One region of the Streptomyces sp. MAI_2237 genome, then DNA from elsewhere that is predicted to be linked to it. Evidence: riboswitches for the same ligand, from Rfam matches in the RefSeq annotation. Region 1 holds a riboswitch; each other region holds the start of a gene.
What was found. A riboswitch is a leader RNA that binds a small molecule or an ion and turns the genes downstream of it on or off. The one in region 1 is predicted to bind S-adenosylmethionine.

Region 1 (7,711 bases):
CAGGGCCACGCCACCACCGGCGACGATGCCCTCCTCGACGGCGGCCTTCGCGTTGCGGACGGCGTCCTCGATGCGGTGCTTGCGCTCCTTGAGCTCCACCTCGGTGGCGGCACCGGCCTTGATGACCGCGACACCGCCGGCGAGCTTCGCCAGGCGCTCCTGCAGCTTCTCGCGGTCGTAGTCCGAGTCGCTGTTCTCGATCTCGGCGCGGATCTGGTTCACGCGGCCCGCGACCTGGTCGCTGTCGCCGGCACCGTCGACGATGGTGGTCTCGTCCTTGGTGATGACCACCTTGCGGGCCTTGCCCAGCAGGTCGAGGGTGGCGTTCTCCAGCTTGAGGCCGACCTCCTCGGAGATGACCTCGCCACCCGTGAGGATGGCGATGTCGCCGAGCATGGCCTTGCGGCGGTCACCGAAGCCCGGGGCCTTGACGGCGACGGACTTGAAGGTGCCGCGGATCTTGTTGACGACCAGGGTCGACAGGGCCTCGCCCTCGACGTCCTCGGCGATGATCAGCAGCGGCTTGCCCGACTGCATGACCTTCTCCAGCAGCGGGAGCAGGTCCTTGACCGAGGAGATCTTGGAGTTGGCGATCAGGATGTACGGGTCGTCGAGGACGGCCTCCATACGCTCCATGTCGGTGGCGAAGTACGCCGAGATGTAGCCCTTGTCGAAGCGCATACCCTCGGTGAGCTCCAGCTCCAGACCGAAGGTCTGGGACTCCTCGACGGTGATGACGCCTTCCTTGCCGACCTTGTCCATGGCCTCGGCGATGAGCTCGCCGATCTGGGTGTCGGCGGCGGAGATGGAGGCCGTCGAAGCGATCTGCTCCTTGGTCTCGACATCCTTCGCCTGCTCGAGCAGGGCACCGGAGACGGCCTCGACGGCCTTCTCGATACCGCGCTTGAGGGCCATCGGGTTGGCGCCGGCGGCTACGTTGCGCAGGCCCTCCTTGACCAGGGCCTGGGCGAGAACGGTCGCGGTGGTCGTACCGTCACCGGCGACGTCGTCCGTCTTCTTGGCGACTTCCTTGACCAGCTCGGCGCCGATCTTCTCGTACGGGTCCTCGAGCTCGATCTCCTTGGCGATGGAGACACCATCGTTGGTGATCGTGGGGGCGCCCCACTTCTTCTCGAGGACGACGTTGCGGCCCTTGGGGCCGAGCGTCACCTTCACGGCGTCCGCGAGCTGGTTCATGCCGCGCTCGAGGCCGCGCCGCGCCTCCTCGTCGAACGCGATGATCTTGGCCATGTGAAGTGGTCCCTCCAGGACTGGGGGTGATTCCTTCGGACCGCGCCCGCGCCCGCGACGGACGGCTCGCCGACCCGTGGGTTCCTTGCCCCACCCGGCCTGCGGGCCTCACCGACCCGGTCCTTCTTTGTCACTCTCACCTTCAGAGTGCTAACGCCAATGATTAGCACTCGCCCCTGCCGAGTGCAAGCGCCTCCCGCGGACCGGTCCCGGCGGACGCCAGGTGGAGGGACGCCGGCGGAGCGCGCCGGGCCGCGCCGGAGTGCGGACATGCCGGAGGGCCCGCACCCATGACTCCCCATGGGGTACGAGCCCTCCGAAGAAAAGAAGAACGACGCTGCTATCTGCCCGGCGCGTGCTTCAGCTGGTCGCCAGTCGGACCATGTCCGCCTGCGGCCCCTTCTGGCCCTGCGAGATCTCGAAATCGACCCGCTGGCCCTCTTCCAGGGTGCGGTACCCGTCCATCTGGATGGCGCTGTAGTGGACGAAAACATCCGCACCACCGTCGACCGCGATGAAGCCGTACCCCTTCTCCGCGTTGAACCACTTGACGGTGCCCTGAGCCATGCCTAACTCCCCTATTACTGGCCCTTGCACGGACCCGCACTTCGCGGATCCGGGTCAGACCTCACCCCCCACGGTTTGGGGGCGTGCGCCGGAACGCGTCGACCGCGGCTGAATGTATCTGCCCAACTGCCGTCTGCAACAGGTCAATCGGACGAGAATTCTGGACGGAAGGGGTCCGGAATGTAGTGAGAATTCGGCCGAATTCAGGGCAAGTCGGGCCCCATAAAGGGAACAAAAGCCGCGAAAGACATGCGCACTTTGGCTGCATCTCGACGGGCCTGCGGCAGGAATTCCGGGCTCCCGATCCGGAGATCAGCAGCGCGTTCCCCAACTGTACCGCGCTCAACCACACTGAATTGCCCCCTCCGCTTCTCTCACGGAGGGGGCAATTCGATGAACTCTTCGTAACCGACATTACCGAAGGTAATGATCGGTCATTCGGTCAGCCGCCGGCGACGGCCGGGATGATCGACACGCCCGCCCCGTCCGGGGTCGCCGTCTCCAGCCCCTGCTCGAACCGCACGTCGTCGTCGTTGACGTACACGTTGACGAAGCGGCGCAGCTTGCCCTGGTCGTCCAGCACACGGGCGGCGATGCCGGTGTGGTTCTTCTCCAGGTCGGCGATGACCTCGGCGAGGGTGGCCCCCTCGGCGCTCACCTCGGCCTGGCCGCCGGTGTAGGTGCGCAGGATGGTGGGGATGCGGACGTTGACGCTCATGATGCGAGGCCAGCCTCTCGGAAGGAGTCGAGGTTCGGACGGATGGTGGCGGTGAGACCGGTGCCGGCCACCGCGTCGAGGGTCTTGAGGCCGTCGCCGGTGTTCAGCACGACGGTGGTCAGAGCCGGGTCCAGCACGCCGTTCTCGATGAGCTTCTTCGTCACGCCCACCGTCACGCCGCCGGCGGTCTCGGCGAAGATGCCCTCGGTGCGGGCCAGCAGCTTGATCGCGTCGACGACCTGCTCGTCGTTCACGTCCTCCACGGCACCGCCCGTGCGGCGCGCGATGTCCAGGACGTAGGGCCCGTCGGCCGGGTTGCCGATGGCCAGCGACTTGGCGATGGTGTTCGGCTTCTGCGGCCGGACCACGTCGTGGCCCGCCTTGTAGGCGACCGAGACCGGCGAGCACCCCTCGGCCTGCGCGCCGAAGATCTTGTACGGCTTGTCCTCGACGAGCCCGAGCTTGATCAGCTCCTGCAGCCCCTTGTCGATCTTCGTGAGCTGGGAGCCGGAGGCGATGGGGACCACGAGCTGGTCGGGGAGCCGCCAGCCGAGCTGCTCGCAGATCTCGTACGCCAGGGTCTTGGACCCTTCCGCGTAGTACGGCCGCAGGTTGACGTTGACGAACCCCCAGCCCTCGCCCGCCGGGTCGCCGATCAGCTCGGAGCAGAAGCGGTTCACGTCGTCGTAGTTGCCCTCGATGCCGACGAGCTCGCCGCCGTAGACCGCGGCCATGACGACCTTGCCCTGCTCCAGGTCGTGCGGGATGAACACGCAGGAACGGAAGCCGGCGCGGGCCGCGGCGGCGCCGACGGCGCCCGCGAGGTTGCCGGTGGAGGAGCAGGAGAGCGTGGTGAAGCCGAAGGCGCGCGCGGCCTCCAGGGCCTGGGCGACGACGCGGTCCTTGAAGGAGTGCGTCGGGTTGCCGGAGTCGTCCTTCACGTACAGTCCGCCGGTGACCCCCAGCTCGCGCGCCAGGTTGTCGGCCTTGACGAGCTTGGTCCAGCCGGGGTTGATGTTCGGCTTGTCCGCCACGTCCGCCGGGACGGGCAGCAGCGGCGCGTAGCGCCAGATGTTCGCGGGTCCCGCCTCGATGCGCTTGCGGAGTTCCTCGGTGTCGTAGGCCGAGAAGTCGTAGGCGATCTCGAGCGGGCCGAAACACTCCTCGCAGGCGAAGACCGGACCGAGCGGCACCCGGTGACCGCACTCGCGGCAGGAAAGCGCCGAGGCGGGGCCCAGGTCTACGGTCGTGGAGTCGGTGGTGCTTGCAACAGTCTGCGCAGCCATGTGAGGCGAGGCCCTTTCTCCTCATCTTCCTCACGACGCATCTCGCCGTGAGACGGATTTGGCACCTTCCCTAGCCGGGAGCCTCGCGGAATGATCAACAGTGATCTACGAGACCGGCTGGAGGGTTGCCGGGGCTTCATCGGGCCGTATCCCTCTGCCCCTCTGGATGAGCGGTATGTGGTTGTTGAACTCGTTGAACACGAGACGACCCCCGACATGCGATGGTCATCAGCGTTGTTCAAGACTGTAACCGAAGGCCAGGACAGTTGAGATAGCCGTCCGAACCGCGAGATGGATCACATCTTGGTCCTTTCGCCCAGAGAGCGCAGAGGAGCCGCCTACGTGCTGGAAGAAGTCGAGCGCTGGCTGAGCACCCACTCCTGGTCCGTCACCGACCGCCCGCTGCACCAGATCCTCGCCGCGAAACAGCGCACGGGCCAGTCGGTCAGTGTCGTGCTGCCCGCGCTCAACGAGGAGGAGACGGTCGGCGACATCGTCGCGATCATCCGCCACGACCTGATGCAGCAGGTCCCGCTCGTCGACGAGATCGTGGTCGTCGACTCCGGTCCACCGACCGCACGTCCGAGGTCGCCGCGGCGGCCGGCGCGCGGGTCGTGCACCGCGACGACATCCTGCCCCGCATCCCGACGGTCCCCGGCAAGGGCGAGGTCCTGTGGCGCTCGCTGCTGGTCACCTCCGGGGACATCGTCTGCTTCATCGACGCCGACCTGAAGGAGTTCTCCTCCGACTTCGTCTCCGGGATCGTCGGCCCGCTGCTCACCGACCCCGGGATCGACCTGGTCAAGGGCATGTACGACCGCCCCCTCGCCGGAGGGCAGGGACAGGGCGGCCGGGTCACCGAGCTGATGGCCCGCCCGCTGCTCAACATGCACTGGCCGCAGCTGGCCGGCTTCGTGCAGCCGCTCGGTGGCGAGTACGCGGCCCGGCGCGGACTGCTGGAGCAGCTGCCGTTCCCCGTCGGGTACGGAGTCGAGCTGGGCATGCTGGTCGACGCCCTGCATCTGGTGGGCCTCGACGCGCTCGCCCAGGTCGACGTCGGCGTCCGCAAACACCGCCACCAGGACGGCCAGGCCCTCGGCCGGATGGCGGCGGCGATCTACCGCACGGCCCAGCTCCGGCTGGCCCGCGGTCACCTCGTCCGCCCCTCCCTCACCCAGTTCGAACGGGGCGCGGACGGCTTCGAGCCGCGCACCTACTCCGTGGACACGGAGGAGCGGCCGCCGATGGCGGAGATCGCGGAGTACGCGAGCCGCAAGGTGGCGTAGGGCATACCCGGACCGGGCGGTCGTCACGTTTATGCGTTTGCGGACCGGGCTACGTTGAGGCGTATGGCTTCCTCGCACGGCGCTGCCCACCAGGTGCTGGTCGCGTCCAACCGCGGCCCGGTCTCGTACGCACTCCAGCAGGACGGCTCGCTCGCCGCCAAACGGGGCGGCGGCGGGCTGGTCTCCGGCCTGTCGGCGATCGGTCCCGACGCGGGCGCCCTGTGGGTGTGCTCCGCGCTCTCCGACGGCGACCGGGAGGCCGTGCGGCGCGGGGAGGGCGAGCCCGGCGTGCGGATGCTCGACGTCCCGGCGGACGTGCACGCCGACGCGTACAACGGCATCGCCAACTCCGTGCTCTGGTTCGTCCACCACATGCTGTACCAGACGCCCCTGGAGCCGGCCTTCGACGCGGAGTTCCGGCGGCAGTGGGCGTCGTACGAGACGTACAACCGCGCCTTCGCCGAGGCCCTGGCCCAGGAGGCCGCCGAGGGCGCGGCGGTGCTGGTGCAGGACTACCACCTGTGCCTGGTGCCGGGCATGCTGCGGGAGCTGCGGCCGGACCTCAGGATCGCGCACTTCTCGCACACGCCGTGGGCGCCGGTGGAGTACTTCCGGATGCTGCCCGACGACATCGCCGAGCAGCTGCTGCGCGGCATGCTCGGCGCCGACCGGCTGGGCTTCCTCACCCGCCGCTGGGCGGAGGCGTTCACGGCCTGCGCGGCGCTCGTGGGCGGCCTCGGGGACACCCGGGTCGGGGTGCACGGCCTCGGCGCGGACGCCGACTTCCTGCGGCGACGCTCGCACGAGGCGGACGTCGACGAGCGGATGGCCGCGCTGCGCGAGCAGATCGGCGCGGGCCGCAAGGCGATCGTGCGGGTCGACCGGACCGAGCTGTCGAAGAACATCGTGCGCGGGCTGCTGGCCTACCGGCAGCTCCTCGACGACCACCCGGAGTGGCGCGAACGGGTCGTGCACGTGGCCTTCGCCTACCCCTCCCGGCAGGACCTGGCGGTCTACCGGGACTACACCGCCGAGGTGCAGCGCGTGGCGGAGGAGATCAACTCCGTTTACGGCACGCCCGGCTGGACCCCGGTCGTGCTCCATGTGGAGGACGACTTCGCGCGGTCCCTGGCCGCCTACCGGCTGGCCGACGTGGCTCTCGTCAACCCCATCCGGGACGGCATGAACCTGGTCGCCAAGGAGGTCCCGGTCGTCTCCGACGAGGGGTGCGCGCTGGTGCTGTCCCGGGAGGCGGGGGCGTACGAGGAGCTGGCCGAGGACGCGGTGACGGTGAACCCCTACGACGTGATCGGCACGGCGCGCGCCCTGCACACCGCGCTGACCATGCCGCCGGGGGAACGCGCAGAGCGCGCCAAGCGCCTCGCCGCGTCGGCGACCGCGCTCCCCCCGGCCCAGTGGTTCCTCGACCAGCTCAACGCGCTACGGGACCAGCCGAGCTAGCGAAGATCCCGGCCTCCGCCCGAACCGACCCACACGAACGAACACCGACCGAGCCGAACCGCACGGACGAACACCGGCCGAGCCGAACCACGCGGGCGGACGTCAGCCGAACCGAACCACGCGGGCGGGCGTCAGCCGAACCGACCGCACGGGCGGGTTTCAGCTGAGGTGGGAGGTCAGGGTTGAGAGAAGGGCGACCACGCCGGTGGGGCCGGGGACCACCAGGTCCGCCTGTCGACTGAGTTCCGTCACCTCGTCGCTGCCGCTGCACACCAGCAGGCCCGGTGTGCCGTCGGCGCGGAGGCGGTCCACCGCCGCGTAGGCAGGCAGGTCGCCCAGGTCGTCGCCCGCGTACAGGACCGCCGAGGCGCCGGTCTCGCGGACGTACCGGGTGAGCGCGACGCCCTTGTCCATGCCCGGTGGGCGCAGTTCCAGGACGAGGCGGCCGGGCTCGACGATCAGGCCGTGCCGGGCGGCGAGGGCGGTCAGCGGCTCGCGCAGGGCCTCGAAGGCGGCTTGCGGGTCCGCGGCGCGGCGGGTGTGCACGGCGACCGCGAATCCGCCCTTCTCCTCGACCCACGCGCCCTGTCCGGCGGCGCCGGAGCGCTCCAGCAGGCCCGGCAGTTCGGCGCGGACGGCGGCGACACCGGGGTGCGGGGCGGGCCCGCCGACCTCGCCGCTGACGGCGTCCCAGCGCTCGGCGCCGTAGTGGCCGAGGACGACCAGGTGCTCCAGGCCCGGGACGCCCGCGAAGCCGCCGTGGCGGACGGCGACCTCGGCCGGCCGGCCGGTGACCACGGCGACGGAGGCGACCTTCGGGGCGAGCGCGGCCAGCGCGGGAACGGCGTCCGGGTGGGCGCGGGCCTGTTCGGGGTCGGGGACGATCGGCGCGAGGGTGCCGTCGAAGTCGAAGGCCAGCACCGCCTTCCCGGGATCGGCGAGAATCGCGGCGAGCCCCTCGCGACCGGCCCGCGTGGCGGGCGTAGGCAGGGGGTCCGTGTCCGTGTGGGTGCCCATACGGGGACCCTAACCGGGATGGGACCAGGCATGCGCGGCTCGCGCAATGCGCCGGAACCGTCAGCGTTCCGACCGGCGCCGCTCCCGCACCCGTCTGAGCCTGTTCACCGTCACCGGGTCGTGGG
Region 2 (7,711 bases), on a different contig from region 1:
ACTGGGCGCCGGCCAGCGAACCGAGCTCCTCCCGCATGGAGTTGACGCGCAGCTGGCGGCGGGCGATCTGGTCCTGCGCGGCGCGCACCTCGCGGCGCAGGGTGTCGACGGTCTCGTCGGCCTTGTCGTAGGCCTGGGTGGCCTTCTCGGCCTCCTCGTAGAGACGGTCCACCTCGGCCCTGGTGTCGTCGTGCGGCGCGGCGTTCGCCGGTACGGCGCCGAGGGCGGCGGCCGCGGCGGACAGGACACACAGAGCGGCGCCGGCGCCCCGGTTGAACCCGGACGACGGTGCAAGGCGGCGATGGGACCCCACGCGACCCGCGCTCCTTCCGTTGGCGACAGGGACTGTCTCCCCGCGCTGCGGGGAAACGCGGCAGACAGTAGCCGCGCGGAAGGGCCCCGGCCAAAGACCTCCACGGCCACGCACAGTGACGCCCCGCCTCTGACGCAGGTCATAGGCGGGGCGTGGGGTCGGCGCAGGTTGCCGTAATTCGCCCGTTCGGGGGTCGTGTTGCGACCCGACCGACGGGGTACCGGCGTCAGATCCGGACGCCGAACTGGAAGGGCATGTTGCCGATCGACTCGTAGCGCACGTTGGTGCCGGTGCGGGGGGCGTGCAGGACCATGCCGTTGCCGGCGTAGAGACCGACGTGGTGCTGGTCGCTGTAGAAGATCACCAGGTCGCCGACCTGGAGCTGGCTCTGGCTGTAGATCCGCGTGCCCGCGTTCGCCTGTTCCTGGGACGTGCGGGGGATGGTGACGCCGGCCTGGGCGTAGGCCCAGGAGGTCAGGCCCGAGCAGTCGTAGGCGGCGGTGCCGGTGGCGCCGTAGGAGTACGGCTTGCCGATCTGGGTCTGGGCGGCGTGGAAGGCGGCGAGGGCCCGGCCGGAGGCGGCCGGCGTGTTGCCGAGGTCCACCCGCTCGCTCGCGCTGCGGCTGGCCCGCTGGTCCGCGGCGGCGAGGGCGGCGCGCTCGGCGGCGGTCAGGGAGTTGAGCAGCTTCTGCGCCTGGGCGAGCTTGCCCTGGACGTCCTTCTTCTGCGCGGCGAACGCGGCGCGGGTGGCGGCGAGGTCCTTGAGCTTGTCGGAGGCCTCGGAGCGCTGCTGCGCGAGCTCGCGCTGCTTCTCCTGGATCTTCTTCAGCGCGTCGACCTGCTGGGCGCTGAGCTGGTCCATGGTGGACGCCTTGTCCAGGTAGTCGTCGGGGTTCGACGACAGGAACAGCTGGACGGAGGAGTCGATGCTGCCGGTGCGGTACTGCGCGGCGGCCGCCATGCCTATGGAGTCACGGAGCTCGTTGAGCTCCTCCTGGCCGCGGGCCACGTTGTCCTGGATGGTGGAGATCTCCTTCTGGAGCTTCTCCTGCTTCTCCTTGGCGCCGTTGAGCTTCTCGGTGGCCTGCTCGGCCTGCTCGTAGAGCTTGTCGACCTTCGCCTTGACCTCGTCCTTGGAGGGCTTCTCGCTCGGCGCCGCGTTGGCGGCGTTGGCGCTGAAGGCTACGGCTGCAGCGGCTGCGGTGGTGAGCACGGTCACGCGCGCTCGGCTCGGCTGCTTGGGTCGACGGTGGGACGCCACGGAGGTGAACTCCTTCTTTTGAGTGATCACCCGCTCGGAGGTTCGAGGCCAGACCCTAGTGACCTACTCGTGATCAGTTCAAATCCTCAGGAGCAAAATCTCGTCACGGCATGCATTCTTTACACACAACTCACATGCAGTGATGCGCGGTTGACACTACGTTGCGTGACGATACCGCCAATTCGGTCATTGAGACCGCAACTTCGACCTTCAGGACAGCCGCCGCAGAAGCATGGCAGACGCGACCGGCCGGGCGCCTGCCCGGGCCACCCCGTCGGCGACCTCCCGGTCGGTGGAGGCGACGATGACCGGCCGTCCCGGCGGCTCGGCGCGCACCAGCTGCCGGATCAACTCGTCGGCGGTGACACCCGGTTTGGAGAACAGCACCCGCACGCCCCGCGGCGGCGCCAGCAGCACGGGAGCGGCCAGCTCGGCCCCGTCGAAGACGCAGGTCACCTCGGCACCGGTCTGCGCGGCCAGCTGCGAGAGCTGCCCCAGCAGCCGCAGGCGCTGCTTCTCCAGCGGCATCTGGGGATAGCCGGTCTTGGTCACGTTGTAGCCGTCGACCACCAAGTGCGCCTGTGGCAGGGCCAGGAGCTGGTCGAGAACGGCCGGATCGTGCTCGGACAGGGCGCGCGCGGCGATGTCCTTCGGGGTCATTCGTCCCGGTTCGACCGCGTCCACGGTTTCCGCGGGCCGCACGGACACCGGAGGCAGGGCCAGTTCACGCCGCAGACCCTGCGCCGCGTCCAGAACGGTGTCCAGAAGCAGACGGACGCGCATGTCCTCGACACTGCGCCCCTCCCGCGCTGCTTTGCGCGTGGCCTCCAGGGCCGCCTCGGCCTCCCCGAGCCGCGCCTTGAGCCGCCGGGCCTCGGTCTCGGCGAGGGACACCTGCGCCTGCCCCTCGGCGCGCGCGGCCTCCATCTCGCCCTGCACCTTGCGCAGGGCGGCCTCGCCGCGCTTGACGTCGCTGAGGGCGGCCCGCAGCTTGCGGTGAAGCGATTCCGCTTCCTTCTTGGCGGACTCCAGCTCCAGGCGCAGCCGCTCGGTCTCGGCGCGCGTCTGGTCGCGGGCGGCGGCGAGCTCCTCGCGCAGCCGCTCCAGCTCGGCCCGGCTCTCCTCGTCGGCGCGCTCGGCGTCGGCCCGCTGGGCCTCCTCGCCGGCCGCGGTCACCAGCTTCACCCAGCCCGCGGGGCGCAGCACATAGGCCGCGGCCGCCACGTCGAGCGGATCCGCGGCCGGGGGCGGCGAGCCGGAGTCGAGGGCGCCGGCGAGCTCCGGCTGGGCCTCTCTCAGCTTCTCTCCGATACGCTGCCTGAACAGCGGTTCGGTCTCCAGCGCGGCCGCCATGGCGTTGCCCGCGAACTTGGCCCGCCGGTTCGGGGCGAACCGGGCGTACTGCCTGAGCTGTGCGGGCAGTTCGGCGACGGTCAGCGAGCCGAAGCCGTCGGAGACGATCTGCACGACTCTGCGGCGCACGCCGTCGGGCAGCGGACGGTCGAGCACCTCGGCGGCGCCGTCGCCCGGCCCCCCGCCTTGTGTCTCCACCATCCGTCACACCCCATCACCTGTGCGAGGCCGCTCCGCTCAGGAGTCGGCGCCCGGCCTGTCCACGAGTTCCACCTGATCCACGGCGTTGCACCAGCGGCAGCGCACCGACTCGATGGTCTCACTGACCACCTCGCGCTCCTCGATCTTCGGCTCACCGGCGAGGTCGAGGTGGACGTACTCGACGACCTTCGACGAGCGGGTCACGTCGAAACGCGTGAGGTTGCCGCAGAGGGTGCAGCGCCACCGCGTCGTGGCGGTCGGCAGGGGAACCGTCATCGTGACTGTGCTCTTCCTTCTAGTGTCCGTGACGCGCCAGTTTCCCTGACACGTGTGGCCGTAACCCTAAGGCCTGGCGGCGACCCGCCGCTGGTCCGTCCACGGCGGCGAGGCGGTCTGTGCTGCTGCATCCTGTTACGTCATGCTCTGTCCATGATCGGCAACCGGAGCACGACCGTCAGCAGATCGTTCCGGCGTCCCTCGGCGCCGGTGACCTACGCGCTGATCGCGCTGTGCTGCCTGGTCTTCGTGGCCGGCCCGGCGGCGGGCCTGAATCCCGCCTACGGCTCCGGCGACGCGATCCTCGCCGCGCAGCGCGCCTATTTCCACCGCTGGGGCGTGGTCCCGGCCGAGCTCTTCGCGGGCTCTCCCCGGGCCGCCCTGACGCCCGCCACGGCCCTCTTCGTGCACGGCAGCTGGGTGCACCTGCTGGGCAACATGCTCTTCCTGTTCGTCTTCGGGGTGATGACCGAGGAACGCATGGGCCGCGTGCGGTTCACCGTCTTCTACGTCGCCTGCGGCTACCTGGCCCTGCTGGGGTACGCGGCGGCCAATTCCGCGTCCGGGCAGTCGCTGGTCGGCGCGTCCGGGGCGGTCTCGGCGGTCCTGGGCGCCTTCCTGTACCTCTTCCCCGGGGCCCGGGTCACAAGCCTGCTCCCGTTCCTCTTCTTCCTCCCGCTGCGCTTCCCCGCCTGGGTCGTGCTGCCCTTCTGGGTGAGCCTGCAGTGGCTGGCGGCGGGGCGGGCCCCGCAGGGGCCCGGGGTGGCGTACCTGGCGCACCTGCTGGGCTTCGGGCTGGGCTTCGTCTGCGCGTGGGCGGGTGTGCGCCGTACGACTAAAGTGAGGGCCGCCCCAGCTCCGGCCCCCGAGGGAGAGAACCAGCCGTGATCACCGCGATCGTCCTGATCAAGACCAGCGTGGACCGGATCCCCGAGATCGCCGAGCGGATCGCCGGGCTGGACTCCGTCAGCGAGGTCTTCTCCGTGACCGGCACCTACGACCTGATCGCGATGGTGCGGGTGCGCCGGCACGAGGACCTGGCGGAGGTCATCCCGGGTTCGATCAGCAAGATCCCCGGTGTCGAGGCCACGGACACGCACGTCGCGTTCCGCACCTACTCCCAGCACGACCTGGAGGCGGCGTTCGCGATCGGCCTCGACTCCTGAGCGCCGTCCGCCGACCCGGTCAGACCGCCGGCACGCAGCGGCCGTCCTGCGTCCGGTAGGTCCACTTCGCGCCGGCGCTCACCAGTTCCTTCACGGCGCCGACGAAGCGCTCCACGTGCTCGTCCGGGGTGCCCGCGCCGAAGCTCACCCGGATCGCGTTCAAGGACTTCTCCCCAGGCGCGGCCTCGGGAGCGCCGCACTCGCCCTGCGCCCGGGGGGCGGAGCCGAGCAGGGTGCGGACCAGGGGGTGGGCGCAGAAGAGGCCGTCGCGGACACCGATGCCGTACTCGGCGGAGAGGGCGGCGGCGAAGTGGGAGCTGTTCCAGCCCTCGACGACGAAGGAGATGACGCCGACCCGCTCGGCGTCGTCGCCGAAGAGGGAGAGCACCTTCACCTGCGGGACCTCGGCCAGTCCCGCCCGCACCCTGCCGATCAGGTGCCGCTCGCGGGCCACCAGGGAGTCGAAGCCGGCCTCCGTGAGGGCCTTGCAGGCCGACGCGACGGCGTAGGCGCCGATGACGTTCGGGGAGCCGGCCTCGTGGCGGGCCGCGCTCTCGTGCCACTCCACATCCACTCCCCCGTCCTCGCGCCGGGTGACCTTGCGGCTGGCGCCGCCGCCCGCGAGGTAGGGGTCGGCCTCGCGCAGCCAGTCGGCACGGCCGGCCAGCACCCCCGCCCCGAACGGGGCGTACAGCTTGTGGCCGGAGAAGGCGACCCAATCGACGTCCAGGTCACGGACGGAGACGGGGTGGTGCGGGGCGAGCTGGGCGGCGTCCAGGACGATGCGGGCGCCGTGCGCGTGGGCCGCCGCGGCCAGCTCGCGCACCGGCCACAGCTCCCCGGTGACGTTCGAGGCGCCGGTGACGCAGACCAGGGCCGGGCCGCGCGGGTCGCGCTCGGCGAGGGCGCGCTCCAGGGTCGTCACGGCCTGGGCCGGGGTGCGCGGGGCGTCGAGGTAGGTGACGTGGGCGTCCTGCCAGGGCAGCAGGCTCGCGTGGTGCTCGGTCTCGAAGACGAAGACCCGGCAGTCGGCGGGCAGCGCGCGGGCGAGGAGGTTGAGGGAGTCCGTCGTCGAGCGGGTGAAGACCACCTGGTCGTCGGCGCGGCAGTCGAGGAACTCGGCGACGGTCCGGCGGGCGTTCTCGAAGAGGTCGGTGGACAGCTGGGAGAGGTAGCCGGCACCGCGGTGGACGCTGCCGTAGTACGGGGCGTAGGCCGCGACGTCGTCCCAGACGCGCTGGAGGGCGGGCGCGCTGGCGGCGTAGTCGAGCGCCGCGTAGGTCACCTCGCCACCGGTGACGAGCGGGACGGTGACATCCCTGCCCAGAACGGGCAGATGGGTGCAAACGGTCTGGGTGGAGGCAGCGGTGGAGACGGACATGGGAAACTCCCGTGACAAGAGAAGAGTGAAAAGGGGCGTGCGGAGGCGGGGCTCGGCGCCCTATCGCATTCGCTTGCTCACGGAAGACTCCCTCGGAGACCAGGACCCCTGGTGTGCGAGGGGTCCGCGCTTGCCGTAGACCTCAGTGCCTACGGCCTGGTCCTCACCCGGGGCACCCCGCCACGGACGGAGGGTTGCCGGACAGTCGGCCGGGGCCTCATGACTGTCACTCATGACCTGGTACAGGAACGTACGGGAAGTGATCGCGGTCCCGCAACCCGTGTCCGGATGACGGGACCGCGCTCGGCACCCGTCCTAGGCGTTGCTGGCCGCCACCCAGCGCTCCAGTGCCCGCTTGGCCGCGCCGGAGTCGATGGACTCGGCGGCCTTCGCCATGCCGGCCCTCAGCTGGTCGGCCAGGGGGGCCTCCGTCGGCTCGAGCGCCACCAGGGCGGCCGCCGAGTTCAGCAGGACGGCGTCCCGTACGGGGCCCTTCTCGCCGTCGAGCAGCCGCCGGGCGACCTCCGCGTTGTACGACGGGTCCCCGCCCCGCAGCGCCTCCACCGGCACCAGGTCGAGGCCGACGTCACGGGGGTCGAAGGACTCCTCGGTGACCTTGCCGTCCCGGACGATCCACACGCGCGACGTGGCCGTCGTCGTCAGCTCGTCGAGACCGTCGTCGCCGCGGAAGACCAGGGAGGAGTTGCCGCGCTCGGCGAAGACCCCGGCCACGATCGGCGCCATGCGCGGATCGGCCACGCCCACCGCCTGCGCCCGCACCTTGGCGGGGTTGGTCAGCGGGCCGAGCGCGTTGAACACCGTGCGGATGCCCAACTGGCCGCGGGCGGCGCCCACATGGCGCAGCGCCGGATGGAACTTGATGGCGAAGCAGAAGGTGATCCCAGCCTCCTGGGCGACCTCGGGGACCCGCTTCACGGGCAGCTCCAGGTTGACGCCCAGCTTCTCCAGGACGTCGGACGCCCCGGACGCCGAGGACGCGGCGCGGTTGCCGTGCTTGACCACCCGCGCGCCGGTGCCCGCGACGACGATCGACGACATGGTGGAGATGTTCACCGTCTTCGCGCCGTCGCCGCCGGTGCCGACGATGTCCACGGTCGGGCCCGGCACCTCGATGACGTTCGCGTGTTCGTACATCGTGCGGACCAGGCCGTTGATCTCCTCGACCGTCTCGCCCTTGGCCCGCATCGCCACCACGAAGCCGGCGATCTGCGCGTCGGTCGCCTCGCCGCGCATCATGAGGTCCATCGCCCAGGCGGTGTCGTCGGTGGACAGGTCCCTGCCGGTCAGCAGGCCGTTCAGCAGCACGGGCCAGGAACGGCCCGCCGCGGTGTCGCCTCCAGCGGGGGTCACAGCGCTCATGGGGCCGCTCCTGATGGTCGTAGACATGTCGTGGATGTGACGCAGTGTGTGCCCACCCTATCCAGGCCGGGGCATCGCGAAGGGCCCCCGTCCGGAGATCGGACGGGGGCCCTCGGGTGCGCGTGGCGAGCGCAGCGATCAGTGGTGGCCGTGGCCGCTCGTGATCTCCTTGTACTCCTCGACGGTCGGCTTCGGAATCTGCGACTCCTCGCCGTAGTACGCCTCGCTGAGCTTGGCGCGCAGCTTCTGGGAGCCCTTGACCTTGCGCTCGACGCCGTTCTCGTCGACCGCCGGGCCGAGCTCGAGCGGCTTGTACTGGTCGTGCGCCGTGAGGGTGTGCAGCGCCTCCTGGCTGAGCGGCTCGTGCACCTCGATGAACT
Region 3 (7,711 bases), on a different contig from region 1:
CGAAGACGTGCAGGGGTTCTCCGGCCCGTCCGGCGGCCTCCTGCTCGGTCCGGATCTCGGCGACGATCGCCCGGGCGTGCGCGGCGTCCTGCGGGGTGACGTAGCCGACGTCGGCCTGGCGGGCCACCAGCCGGTAGGGGACGGTTTGATGGGCGAGGGCGGTGACCAGGGGCTGGCCCTGGGGCGGGCGCGGGGTGATGGAGGGGCCCTTGACGCTGAAGTGCTCGCCTTGGAAGTCGATGTAGTGCAGCTTGTCGCGGTCGATGAAGCGTCCGGTGGCGGCGTCCCGGATCTCCGCGTCGTCCTCCCAGCTGTCCCAGAGCCGGCGCATGACCTCGACGTGGTCCGCGGCCTCGTTGAAGAGGTCGGTGAAGCGTTCCTGCCCGACCGGGCTCCGCAGTTCGCTCAGGTCGATCGGCGGAAAGGTGCGACGGCCGAAGTGGTCGGCCTCGTGCGGCCGCGCGGAGATCTGCACGCGCAGGCCCGCGCGGCCGGTGCTGACGTAGTCGAGGGTGGCGATCGCCTTGGAGATGTGGAACGGCTCGGTGTGGGTGGCGATCACGGTCGGCACCAGGCCGATGTGCCGGGTCAGGGGTGCGATCCGGGCGGCGGTCAGTACGGCGTCCAGCCGGCCGCGGATCTGGTCGGTGCGGCCGTCCAACTCACCGTAGTGCGAGGACTGCAGGCCGAGGCCGTCCTCGAAGGTGACGAAGTCGAGCAGTCCGCGCTCGGCCTCGGCGACGAGGCCCGCCCAGTGTCCGGCGGTGAACAGGTCACGGGGGCGGGCGACTTGCTCACGCCATGAGGCGGGGTGCCAGCCTGTCCCGTCGAGGGCGACGGCAAGGTGCAGAGGAGTGCGTGGAGTTGCGGACACCGGGGTGCCTTCCTGGAGGTGGAGTGAGAGGGGCGACGGCGTGGTCATGCCGTTCTTTCCAGGGCCGTGGCGCCGGTGTGCCGGACGAGCGAGAAGACCGTGCGGCTGCGCAGGGTGAAGCCGATCGACTCGTACAGCCGGATCGCGTGCGCGTTGGCGGCCGCGGCGTGCAGGAAGGGCTGTTCGCCCCGCTCCTTGATGCCTGCGGCGACGGCACGGACCAGCCGGGTGGCCAGCCCCCGCCCCCGGTGGTCGGGGTCGGTGCACACGGCGCTGATCTCCGTCCAACCGGGCGGGTGCAGCCGCTCGCCGGCCAGGGCGATCAGCCGGCCGCGGTGGCGGATGCCGAGGTAGGTGCCCATCTCGACGGTGCGGCGCCGGTAGGGGCCGGGTTCGGTGCGGGCGATCAGATCGAGGATCTGGGGTACGTCGTCGGGGCCGAGGCGTACGGCCTCGGGGTCGGGCTCGGCCCGCAGGGAGGTGTCCACGAGTTGGACGCCGTGTCCGAGGCTGACGACCTCCCAGCCGTCCGGCGCCTCTGTGACGCCTCGTACCGCGGCGGTGCCGCCGGGGCCGACGAGGTGGCCCAGGTCGGCCCAGGCGCGCGGGTCGTCCTCGTCGGAGAGGGCGTGGAAGGGGGCCACGTCCTGGCGGTAGCGGGCGGCGTGGCCGATGCGTTCGGCGAAGTGGGCGTGGGGTCCGGTGAGGGCGGCCCAGGCGGGGTTGTCCAGGACGTGCGAGGACGTGGCTTCGGCGGTGGTGACGGACATGGCGTGGCGGTCTCCGGGTGCGGCTCGGGGTGTCCGGCGTGCCGGGGACGCCACCGCGAGATGGGTGGTGGAGTCCCCGGGACGCGGTGGTCAGGAGTTGTCGAGCGGGAGTCCGGGCGGGTTGACCTCGGACTTGGCGACGGCCTCGTTGGAGAGGTTGTAGGCCTTGAGCCACTCGGCGTACTGACCGTTCTTGATCAGGTAATTGATGGCGTCGGCGAGGGGCTTGGCCAGGCCGCTGTCCTTCTTGGCGGTGGCCGCGATCAGCCCCTGGAGGTTCGCTCCGGCGCCGGAGTAAGTACCAGCTGTACGGGTGGCGTTGGGCGTGTTGGCGGTCTGCCGGTTGTGGTAGGCGATGCCGGGGTTGGGGCCGAGGTACGCGTCGATCTTGCCGCCGGACAGGGCCAGGTAGACGCTGTTGCTGTCCTGGAAGTACTTGACGGTGAGCTTCTTGCCCTCCTTGGCCAGCTTGGTCTTCCACTCCAGCAGGATCTTCTCCTGGTTGGTCCCGGCGCTCACGGAGACCGTCTTGCCGGCGAGGTTCTCGTAGTCGCCGCCGAAGTTCCAGGTGCTCTTCTTGGGCACGGTGAAGGCGAGGTTGTCCTGGCGGTAGGAGGCGAACTCGTACTTCTTCTTGCGTTCCTCGGTGTCGGTGACGTTGGAGAAGGCCACGTCGACCTTGCCGCTGTCGATGCCGACGAAGAGGTTTTCCCAGGTGGAGTTCTTCACCTCGGGCTTGAGTCCGAGGACGGCGGCGACCAGGCGGCCGAAGTCGGGCTCCGCGCCGGTGAGGGTCTTCTGGTCGCTGCCCACGTAGGCCAGCGGCGGGAAGCCGGCCGGCAGGGCGCCGATGCCGATCTCCAGCTTGCCGCTCTTTCTGAGGGCGGCGGGCAGTTCGGCGCTGATGGACTTGACCTCGGAGACCTTGATTGCGGTCTGCTGGGCGGCGCCGTTGGAGACCTGGCCGATGACTACCTCGCCGGATGTGGCGGCCGTGTCGGTGGTGGTGGCCGCGTCGCTGTCGCCACCGCAGGCGGCGAGCCCGGTGGCCAGGGAGGCGACGGCGGTCGCCGTGGTGATGCCGCGTATCAGGCTGCGTCGGGTGAAGTGGGTGCGCATGGCCGTTCCTTGTCGCTCAGGGGCGGTGATGAGAGTGGTGGCGTGGGGGGGGGAGGTCGTGGGGGCGGCGGGTCACAGGACCTTGCTGAGGAAGTCCCTGGTCCGCTCGTGCCGTGGTGTGTCGAGGACCTCGGAGGGCGGCCCCTGCTCGATGATCTTGCCGCCGTCGATGAAGACGACCCGGTCGGCGATCTCGCGGGCGAAGCCGATCTCGTGGGTGACGATGACGAGGGTGGTGCCGCTGGAGGCCAGGTCCCGGATGACGGCGAGGACTTCGCCGACCAGTTCGGGGTCCAGGGCGGAGGTGGGCTCGTCGAAGAGGATGACTCCGGGGCGCAGCGCCAGGGCGCGGGCGATGGCGACGCGCTGCTGCTGGCCGCCGGAGAGCTGGCGCGGGTAGGCGCCGGTCTTGTCGGCGAGGCCGACCCGGACGAGGAGTTCGCGGGCCAGTTCCTGGGCTTGGGGCCTGCCGAGCCGGCCGGTGGCGACCGGGGCCGCGGCCACGTTGTCCAGGACCGTCAGGTGCGGGAAGAGGTTGAAGTTCTGGAAGACGAACCCGATGCGTCCGCGCTGGGTGAGGATGGCGCGCTCGCTCAGCTCCTTCAGCCGGTCGCCGTGCCGCTTCACGCCGATCGGCTCGCCGTTGATGCTGACGTGGCCGATCTCGGGCTTCTCCAGGTGGTTGACGAGCCGCAGCAGGGTGGACTTGCCGGAGCCGGAGGGGCCGAGGATCACGGTGACCTCGCCGGGACGGATCGTCAGGTCGACGCCGTCCAGGACCCGGTGGCTGCCGTACCACTTGTGCACGTCGTGGACCTCGACGGTGGCGGCTTCGACGTCCGCCGGGGCGTCGGCGGTCTTGGCGGTCATACGGCGGCCTCCCGGCGGATTCGGGCCCGCAGGTCGGTGAGACCGGTGCGGAGCTTCTGCAGTGGCGTCGGCGGCAGGCTGCGGGTGGCGCCGCGGGCGTAGTACCGCTCGACGTAGAACTGGATGACGGAGACGACGCTGGTCAGGATCAGGTACCAGACGGTGACGACCAGCAGCAGCGGCACGATGTCGCCGGGGTAGGTGGAGCCCATGGTCTGCGCGGAGCCGAACAGGTCCAGCAGCGAGACGTAGAAGACCAGCGAAGTGCCCTTGATCAGGCCGATCAACTGGTTGACGTAGTTGGGGATGATGGAGCGCAGCGCCTGCGGAAAGACGATTCTGCGGAACTGGTAGCCCTTGGGCAGGCCGAGGGCCGCGGCCGCCTCGTGCTGGCCCTGGTCGACGGAGAGGATGCCGCCGCGCACCACCTCGGCCGCGTAGGCGGCCTCGTTGAGACTGAGGCCGACGACGGCGACGACCATGTCGGTGGCGAGTTTCGACTCGTCGAAGGAGAAGAAGGCCGGCCCGAAGGGGATGCCGACGCTCAACGTCTTGTACAGCGCACTGAAGTTGTAGAGGAAGATCAGGACCACGATGAGCGGGATGGAGCGGAACGCCCAGACGTAGGTCCAGCTGACGGCGCGCAGCACCGGGCTCTTCGACAGCCGCGCCAGAGCGAGCAGGACACCGCCGGCAAGGCCCAACAGGGCGCTGTAAGCGGCGACTTCGAGGGTGATGAGGAGGCCGTCGAAGATGGTCGGCCGCAGGAACCAGTAGTTCCAGCGGTCCCACTGGTAGAAGGGGTTGGTCACCAGTCCGTGGACGAACTGGGCGACCAGGACCAGGACGACCGCGGTGGCGATCCAGCGCCCCGGGCGCCTCAGTGGCTGGACCCGCTGGGCGGTGAGGGCCTTGGGCGGTTCGGTGGTGGCGGGCGCCTCGGGCAGTGGCGCCTGGGGGTTCGCTCATGGTGGGCTCCGGAGTCGTGGGCACACCCCGGAGGCGCGGCGGCATGCGGGGTCGCACACGGCTGCGTGAGGCCGGGGGTGGGGAGGGCAACGGCACACCGCGCGGGCGGTGTTCGTCAGGGGGTGCGGGAGCTGCGGGGAGGTGTCAGCCCCGACAGCGGGCACGGCCCGGTGCGGTACACAGTGCGCTGCTGACGCGGAGCAGATCGACGGCGCGGTTGGCGACAAGCATGTTCGCGTACGTCCGTACGCAGCCCTGGGAACGGCGTGCGGCCGTTCTGGGAGCTGCGTACATGGCGTCACCGTCACTGTTCCGGCCCTGGGGGCCTCGCGCTTGCCGATGGGTCATCGGCCGGGTCGTCACCTGGGGCACCCCACCGCGGTGCGAGGGTTGCCGGTCAGCAAGCCAGGGCTTGTCGCTGACACTCATGACCGTTCTGGGCCGTAGTTAAGACAATGGCCCGAACGTATGTCAACGCCGGTCCACCAGGTGGAACGGCTAACGGGCGGAGTGTGCCGCCCAGTCGAGGATCTGGACGGCCGATCCTGCTGCCTCCAGCCCGCGACACTGGGAGTGGTGACGGCGGTCGATGCCGTCGAGGTCGAGGTGAGCGCCGAAGGCCGGGTGGGCGGTCAGACAGCGGGCGTAGGACCACAGCACCGGGTGGCCGGCGATGCGCTGGATCGCGGCGGCGTCGAGGTGGTGCCGGTGCACGGTGTCGAGCCGGACCAGAGCGACCCACAACTCGACGTCGGCGAGCGTGACTTCGCCGCGGATCAGGTAGGCGCGGTCGACCAGCCAGCGGTCGAGGGCTCCGAGGGTCTGCAGCAGCGTGGCCAGTGCCCTGTCACGTTCCGTCGCTTCCCCGCCCACGGCCCCGGCCCGCTGCGCCGCCCCCTCGATCCCCTCCACGCACAACCGCTCCACGGCCTCGATCTCCGACTCCGCGCCGCACGGGTAGAGCGAGGAGCCGCCGGTGTCGAAGCGGTGGGCGAGGTCGCGCATGATGTCCCGGTCGTGGGTGCTGACGATCCGCCCGGACCAGCCGTCACTGAGCACCGGCGCCGCGGCCGGCCCGCGGTAGCGGTGCGCGCTCGCCTCGTACAGCGGGAGCAGGGCCGAGTGACCGCCCTCGGGACAGTCAGGGACGGCGGGGAGGAAGGTCACCGGACAGACGGTGTCCAGGCCGAGCAGGGTGTGGGTGACGGCGATGCGCAGGCCGTCGGGACACGCAGTCGACAGATGGAGCCGGTAGCGGCCTGGCACGGCGTAGTGGCCGCTGCGCGCGTCCCTGCCGATGCGACCGCGGAAGGCGGGCGCGGGCCGGACGGAAACATGGGCGGCCGGCGATGTGACGGTCATGACTCTCCCCGAGAGCGGGCGCGGAAGTAACGCGCGGCGGATGCGACATCGGGCTGGGCCCTGTGGCCGGATCCTCCTCGGCCCGGAGGGCGGGCCCGGCACTCGGTGCCGGGCCCGCCGGGGGCTACGGGGGTGCGACGACGGAACCCCGGAGCGGGGCTCACCTGGGCACGCCGAACGGCACGACGTTGCGTGGGAGGCGGCGGCGTGGCAGGTGCGCAGGTCAGCCCATGGGGCCGAGTGCGCTGCAGACGCGGAGCAGGTCGATGTGACGCCGGGAGGTCAGCAGAGGCGAACGGCTCACTCGGACGGTGACCCCATCAAGCCGCCTCATGTTTCCCTACCTGTTCACTAGGATTCCTTACCGAGTGTCGATCCACGGGCCGCGGACGTCAAGAGGGCCGTCCCGCATCGCGGACATCCCGATGGACGGCGACATACTCGCCAGGACACCCGGCCGGCCAGGTTGCCCGCGGCTCAGCCATGGAACTGGTTCGCGGGGACGGGAAGGCCGTAGTGCTCGCGGAGTGTCGTGCCCTCGTACTCCTCGCGGAACAGACCCTTGCTCCGCAGGATCGGCAGGACGTGCTCGATGAAGGCCGCCAGGCCGGACGGCAGCGCCGGGGCCATGATGTTGAAGCCGTCCGCCGCGCCGCCCTCGAACCAGCCGATGATCGTGTCCGCGACCTGCTCGGGCGTCCCTACGAACTCGAAGTGCCCGCGGCCGCCGCCGAGCCGCGAGATGATCTCGCGGACCGTCAGCCGCTCGCGCACCGCCAGGTCGATGATCAGATCGGACCGGCTCTGCGAACCCTCCAGTTTCGGCCTCGCCAGGATGAACTCCGGCAACGGACGGTCGAGTTCGAAGACCGACGGATCGGTCTCGAAGACCGCCGCCAACTGGCGCAGCCCGTACTCCGGGATACGCAGCTCGTCGAACCGCCGAGCGAGCGCGCGGGCTTCCTCCTCGGTCGATCCGATGTAGGGGACGATGCCGGGAAGGACGATCACACCCTCCGGTTCACGCCCGGCGGCACTGGTGCGTGCCTTGATGTCGGCGTAGAAGGCGGCGGCGCGCTCGTACGTGGTGTGGGCGGTGAAGATGGCCTCGGCGTGCTGGGCGGCGAAGTCCTTGCCGTCCTCCGAGGAGCCCGCCTGGACGAGCAACGGGTAGCCCTGCGGCGGGCGTTCGACGTTGAGCGGTCCGGCCACCCTGAAGTACGTGCCGTCATGACCGACCCGATGCAGCCGGGCGGGGTCGGCGTAGCGTCCCGCTACCTTGTCCGCGAGGACGGCCTCGGACTCCCAGCTGTCCCACAGCGCCTTGGCGAGCTTCAGGAACTCGTCGGCGCGGGCGTAGCGTTCGGCGTGGCCGGGGCGGTTGTCGAGGCCGAAGTTGGCGGCCTCGTCGGCTCCCGCCGAGGTGACGATGTTCCAGCCGGCCCGGCCGCCGCTGACGTGGTCGACGGACGCGAGCCGGCGGGCGAGGTTGTACGGCTCGTTGTACGTCGACGACACGGTCGCGATGAGCCCGATCCTGCTGGTGGCCTGCGACAGTGCGGTGAGTAGCGTCAGCGGCTCCAGTTGGCCCGGCGGCCTGAACTCGCCGGTGCCGATGAGGGCCGGACCGTCGGCAAGGAACAGCGAGTCGAACTTGGCGCTCTCGGCGAGCTGTGCCAGTTCGATCCAGTGCCGCAGGTCGAAGTCGGCGCGGGGGTTGCTGTACGGAAGGCGCCACGCCGCCTCG

Region 2: linked by a shared signal. The riboswitch ahead of LN251_RS05120 (aminotransferase class V-fold PLP-dependent enzyme) and the one ahead of thrC (threonine synthase) in region 1 are both predicted to bind S-adenosylmethionine.
Region 3: linked by a shared signal. The riboswitch ahead of LN251_RS30270 (amino acid ABC transporter permease) and the one ahead of thrC (threonine synthase) in region 1 are both predicted to bind S-adenosylmethionine.

The regions. Positions count from the first base shown of each region.
Region 1 covers NZ_JAJPGQ010000003.1:455,550-463,260, forward strand. The annotation lists gene groL (chaperonin GroEL) at 1-1,251, opposite strand, end outside; gene LN251_RS12275 (cold-shock protein) at 1,612-1,818, opposite strand; gene LN251_RS12280 (MoaD/ThiS family protein) at 2,261-2,536, opposite strand; gene thrC (threonine synthase) at 2,533-3,822, opposite strand; SAM riboswitch class I at 3,841-3,995, opposite strand; partial or broken gene LN251_RS12290 (glucosyl-3-phosphoglycerate synthase) at 4,165-5,108, shown strand; gene LN251_RS12295 (alpha,alpha-trehalose-phosphate synthase (UDP-forming)) at 5,172-6,569, shown strand; gene otsB (trehalose-phosphatase) at 6,729-7,586, opposite strand; gene LN251_RS12305 (DUF3263 domain-containing protein) at 7,647-7,711, opposite strand, start outside.
Region 2 covers NZ_JAJPGQ010000002.1:60,294-68,004, forward strand. The annotation lists gene LN251_RS05090 (NlpC/P60 family protein) at 1-313, opposite strand, end outside; gene LN251_RS05095 (NlpC/P60 family protein) at 540-1,574, opposite strand; gene LN251_RS05100 (NYN domain-containing protein) at 1,785-3,128, opposite strand; gene LN251_RS05105 (hypothetical protein) at 3,165-3,404, opposite strand; gene LN251_RS05110 (rhomboid family intramembrane serine protease) at 3,558-4,292, shown strand; gene LN251_RS05115 (Lrp/AsnC family transcriptional regulator) at 4,289-4,570, shown strand; gene LN251_RS05120 (aminotransferase class V-fold PLP-dependent enzyme) at 4,590-5,951, opposite strand; SAM riboswitch class IV at 6,073-6,189, opposite strand; gene trpD (anthranilate phosphoribosyltransferase) at 6,267-7,331, opposite strand; partial or broken gene qcrB (cytochrome bc1 complex cytochrome b subunit) at 7,470-7,711, opposite strand, start outside.
Region 3 covers NZ_JAJPGQ010000005.1:439,273-446,983, forward strand. The annotation lists gene LN251_RS30250 (LLM class flavin-dependent oxidoreductase) at 1-874, opposite strand, end outside; gene LN251_RS30255 (GNAT family N-acetyltransferase) at 919-1,644, opposite strand; gene LN251_RS30260 (ABC transporter substrate-binding protein) at 1,735-2,763, opposite strand; gene LN251_RS30265 (amino acid ABC transporter ATP-binding protein) at 2,836-3,633, opposite strand; partial or broken gene LN251_RS30270 (amino acid ABC transporter permease) at 3,630-4,602, opposite strand; SAM riboswitch class IV at 4,927-5,035, opposite strand; gene LN251_RS30275 (glutathione S-transferase C-terminal domain-containing protein) at 5,101-5,964, opposite strand; gene LN251_RS30280 (putative leader peptide) at 6,188-6,298, opposite strand; gene LN251_RS30285 (LLM class flavin-dependent oxidoreductase) at 6,442-7,711, opposite strand, start outside.